2 regions of the Rhizobium sp. SL42 genome follow, and region 1 is predicted to be linked to the other one. Evidence: predicted binding sites of a transcription regulator. Region 1 holds the regulator's gene; the other holds the start of a gene.
The links. The regulator HrcA, encoded in region 1, represses chaperone genes, less so after heat shock. The targets are predictions, from matches to a motif close to GTTAGCACTCNCNNNNNGNGAGTGCTAAC.
Positions count from the first base shown of each region.

Region 2: groES (co-chaperone GroES) is a predicted target of HrcA. The motif match lies at 986-1,014, and genes of this name have one in related genera.

Region 1 covers NZ_CP063397.1:1,045,070-1,047,468, reverse strand. Annotated here, with positions in the region: gene grpE (nucleotide exchange factor GrpE) at 1-473, opposite strand, end outside; gene hrcA (heat-inducible transcriptional repressor HrcA) at 522-1,610, opposite strand; gene rph (ribonuclease PH) at 1,839-2,399, shown strand, end outside.
Region 2 covers NZ_CP063397.1:1,495,204-1,497,602, reverse strand. Annotated here, with positions in the region: gene IM739_RS06935 (chromate resistance protein ChrB domain-containing protein) at 1-486, opposite strand, end outside; gene groES (co-chaperone GroES) at 1,074-1,370, shown strand; gene groL (chaperonin GroEL) at 1,435-2,399, shown strand, end outside.

The DNA.
Region 1 (2,399 bases):
GGCTCGATCTTGCGGATGCCATGACGTTCCATGGTCGCCAGCATGCCTCGCTCGGTCATCTCGACACCCTCGATCAGAGCGGCAAGACCAGCATCTGCGTTTGTGCGCGCTTCCTCCGGCAGGGCTTCAATCGCCCGGCGCAGATTATCCGAAACCGACAGCATGTCGCGTGCAAAGCCGGTAACCGCATAGGACTTGGCATCCTTGATCTCGCGATCCGTGCGGCGGCGAAGATTGTCCATTTCAGCGGCCAGCCGCAGGAAACGGTCCCGCAGATCCGCATTCTCTGCTTTCAGAGCTTCCAGCGGATCCACGTCCGTTTCGCTTTCGACCATGATCTGCTCTTCCGCTGCTTCGGGCATGGTAGCCTCGGCAGCCGCCGTGTCAGGTCCGTTCTTGTTGGTCTCATCGGTCATGACGATCTCCGAATTATTGTCATTGTTCGAATTCTGAGTTTCGAATTTGAGCCCGATATCAGGGTTTGTCGTGAAAAAATCAAGGCGTGGAGGGGAAAGAAGCGCTCAACGGCCTGAACGCGCCAGGCGAGCCATGAGCTGGGCGGTGTAGTCGACCATCGGCACGATGCGGGAATAGTTGAGCCGTGTCGGACCAATCACACCCACGGCACCAACGATGCGGTCTTCGCCATCGCGGTAGGGCGCTACAATCAGCGATGAGCCGGACAATGAGAAGAGCTTGTTTTCCGAGCCGATGAAGATACGCACACCTGGCCCGGTTTCGGCAAGGTCGAGGATCTCGATCAGGCTTTCCTTGCGCTCCAGATCATCAAAAAGCAGGCGAAGCCGGTCCACGTCTTCGGAACCCGCAAGCCCCTCGAGCAGGTTGGCCCGGCCGCGCACGATCAATCGGGTCGGCTTCTGATCTCCAAGACCGCCGGACCAGACGGCCAGTCCGCGCTCGACCAGATCCTGCGACAAGGCGTCGAGTTCGCCGGCAACCTGGGTCTTTAGCTTTTCCAGCTGACCACGCAGTTCTGACAGGGTCTGGCCGGCGAGATTGGCATTGAGGAAATTCGCCGCTTCGGTCAACTGGGAGGCGGTAATGCCGGCTGGAAGCTCGATGATACGGTTCTCGACCTGGTTCTGCTCACCGACCAGAACGGCAAGCGCCTTGGTCGGCTCCAGCCGAATGAACTCGACATGTTTCAGGACGGGATCATTCTTCGACGAGATTACCAGACCCGCGCCACGCGACAGGCCCGACAGCATGCGGCTCGCCTCGGTCAACATCGCTTCCATCGGCTGATCGGCGCTGGGTGGCCGGATCTGGCGCTCGATCGTGCCACGCTCTTCCTCGGAAAGATCGCCCACCTGCATGAATGCATCGACGAAGAAGCGCAGGCCAAGCTGAGTCGGCAGGCGACCGGCGCTGATATGCGGCGCATAGATCAGACCGAGACCTTCAAGATCGCTCATCACATTGCGCACCGAGGCCGGCGACAGCGACATCGGCAGCAAGCGCGACAGGTTGCGCGAGCCGAGTGGATCGCCGGAGTCGAGATAGGTTTCTACGATACGCCGAAAGACCTCTCTGGAGCGATCATCCAGCGAGGCGGAAACGTCGGCGACTGTATTCGTCGGTGCAACCATTATCGGAGCAAGCACTGTGTGCAGTGTTTCATGGAAAGAAATATAGTCATTCTGACCTCGATCACAAAGGCCAAATTCCACGGGCCAACGCGGCTTTTACGCACGCCCCAGGTTTTTCACTGCGAAAGCCCGGGGCAAAAACCCGAGCCACCCGGAACCAGGCGACAGAACTGTTTCCATTTGGCCCGGAAAGGCTCTAGAAGGCGTCAGACAATCTAGGAGATCGCAATGCGGCCATCAGGCAGAAAAACCGACCAAATGCGCAAGGTTTCGTTCGAGCGCAACTTTTCCAAGCATGCGGAGGGTTCCTGCCTCGTCAAGTTCGGCGACACCCATGTGCTGTGCACGGCAAGCCTCGAGGAAAAGACCCCGCCGTGGCTGCGCAACTCCGGCAAGGGCTGGGTCACCGCAGAATACGGCATGCTGCCGCGCGCCACCGGCGACCGGATGAAGCGCGAGGCAGCATCGGGCAAGCAGAGTGGCCGCACCCAGGAAATCCAACGGCTGATCGGGCGGTCGCTGCGCGCCATCGTCGATCTCGAAGCGCTGGGCGAACGCCAGATCTCGATCGACTGCGATGTCATCCAAGCCGATGGCGGCACACGCACCGCGTCGATCACCGGTGCTTTCATCGCTTTGCATGACTGCCTGAAGTGGATGGAAACGCGCAACATGATCAAACTCGAGAAGGTCCTGAAGGACCATATCGCAGCGATTTCATGCGGAATCTTCGCCAACCAGCCGGTGATCGATCTCGACTATCTGGAAGATTCGGCTGCGGAAACCGAT
Region 2 (2,399 bases), 450 kb from region 1:
AACGCCTTCGACCTCGGATGAGGCCACGAAGAGGAAGCGGGCGAAGGGATCGATGAAACGCCGGATAAGCCAGGGACAGGCAATGCGGTCGATCTTCGGCCGGTTGCGCGTGACCCAGAGTGACGAGCCGGCGCCCTGACCATCACCGAGCCGGTCGATGGGCACCTGCGGCAGGCCAGCCGCCGCCCAGGCAGAATTGCCGCCTTCCAGGACTTCGGCCGATATGCCGAGAAGGCGCAAATGGGCCGCGACGCCTTCGCTCAGCTTGCGCCCCTGGTGACAGACGACGACAACGGATGTGGGAGTGGAGGCGACTTGCGCCGCCCATTCACCGATCTGCCGGTGATCACGGCGGAAGGCGCCGGGAATGAGGAAGGGATGCGCCGCGACATCGTCGGCGATGCGGACGTCGACAATCAGGGGAGACTGGGATGAACCAAGCAGGCGAAAGAGCTTGTCGGCGGAAATTGCGCCATAGGGTGCCATGATTTGCTCCGTGACTTGAACCGGACGGATGCGAAATTGCGGCATGGCGCCTCATGGAGCTTTCGCGCACTCCACGACAGGAACCTCTCAAATTTGCAGGACGCTGTCAAACATCCCGGCATCGTTTCACCCGCCCGCTTGCCACCTTTGCTTGTTCACCTTCGCTTGTTCACCGGGAGTGCTTGTTCGCCAAGAGGCTGGCCACCGTTCACCGCTATCGGCAGGCCCGCTTTGGGGCCGAAGCTGCCGTTAATCATCTCTGCGAAAAGCTGGGGTTTCGATGCGGCCACCGTCATGCCCGGACATTGCAGTCGTGGCGTGTTCGGCATCTATAACGTCGCCAAGCCGAGACAGCGGATATTGCCGCGAAAAAGGCCGATCAACGCCTGCAGTATCGTCGCATTTCCGTGCACGATGGTCGGCGATCGAGGGGCACGGCGCGGCAATATTTTTTCGCCCCGTGCTTGACTCATCAGGGGCCTCTCCTTATCTCAACCTCGCTGGCACTCACCAAGAGCGAGTGCTAACAGTATCGATGCGGACCCGTTCTGCGGTCCGCGAATGTCATTTGATCGAGGGATTAGACAATGGCAAGCACAACTTTCCGTCCGCTTCACGACCGCGTTGTAGTCAAGCGCGTTGAATCTGAAGAAAAGACCAAGGGCGGCATCATCATTCCTGACACTGCCAAGGAAAAGCCGGCTGAAGGCGAAATCATCGCTATCGGCTCCGGCGTTCGCGACGACAAGGGCAACCTGGTCGCGCTCGACGTCAAGGTTGGTGACCGCGTCCTGTTCGGCAAGTGGTCGGGCACCGAAGTCAAGCTCGACGGCGTAGACCTTCTGATCATGAAGGAAGCCGACATCATGGGCGTTATCGGCTGATCAGCCGTTTCACCCTTCCCTTCTAGACAATTCACCAATGGGCTGATGCCCGGGAGTTTTGAAAATGGCTGCTAAAGAAATTAAATTCGGCCGCACTGCGCGCGAAAAGATGCTGCGCGGCGTCGACATCCTCGCTGACGCTGTCAAGGTAACGCTCGGTCCTAAGGGCCGTAACGTCATCATCGACAAGTCCTTCGGCGCACCGCGCATCACCAAGGACGGCGTATCGGTTGCCAAGGAAATCGAACTTGAAGACAAGTTCGAAAACATGGGCGCCCAGATGGTCCGCGAAGTTGCTTCGAAGACCAACGACATCGCCGGCGACGGCACCACGACTGCTACCGTTCTTGCCCAGGCCATCGTTCGCGAAGGCAACAAGGCAGTGGCCGCCGGCATGAACCCGATGGACCTGAAGCGCGGCATCGACCTCGCCGTTTCGGAAGTCGTCAAGGACCTCCAGGCCAAGGCCAAGAAGATCTCGACGTCTGAAGAAGTCGCACAGGTCGGCACGATCTCGGCAAATGGCGACAGCCAGGTTGGTCGCGATATCGCTGAAGCCATGCAGAAGGTCGGCAACGAAGGTGTCATCACCGTCGAAGAAGCCAAGACCGCTGAAACCGAACTCGAAGTCGTCGAAGGCATGCAGTTCGACCGCGGCTACCTGTCGCCTTACTTCGTCACCAACCCGGAAAAGATGATCGCCGACCTCGACGACGCGTACATCCTCCTGCACGAAAAGAAGCTCTCGAACCTCCAGGCAATGCTGCCGGTTCTCGAAGCCGTCGTTCAGACCGGCAAGCCGCTCGTCATCATCGCTGAAGACGTCGAAGGCGAAGCCCTTGCAACGCTCGTCGTCAACAAGCTGCGTGGCGGCCTGAAGATCGCTGCCGTCAAGGCTCCTGGCTTCGGCGATCGCCGCAAGGCCATGCTGGAAGACATCGCCATCCTGTCGGGCGGCACTGTCATCTCCGAAGACCTCGGCATCAAGCTCGAAACTGTCACGCTCGACATGCTCGGCCGCGCCAAGAA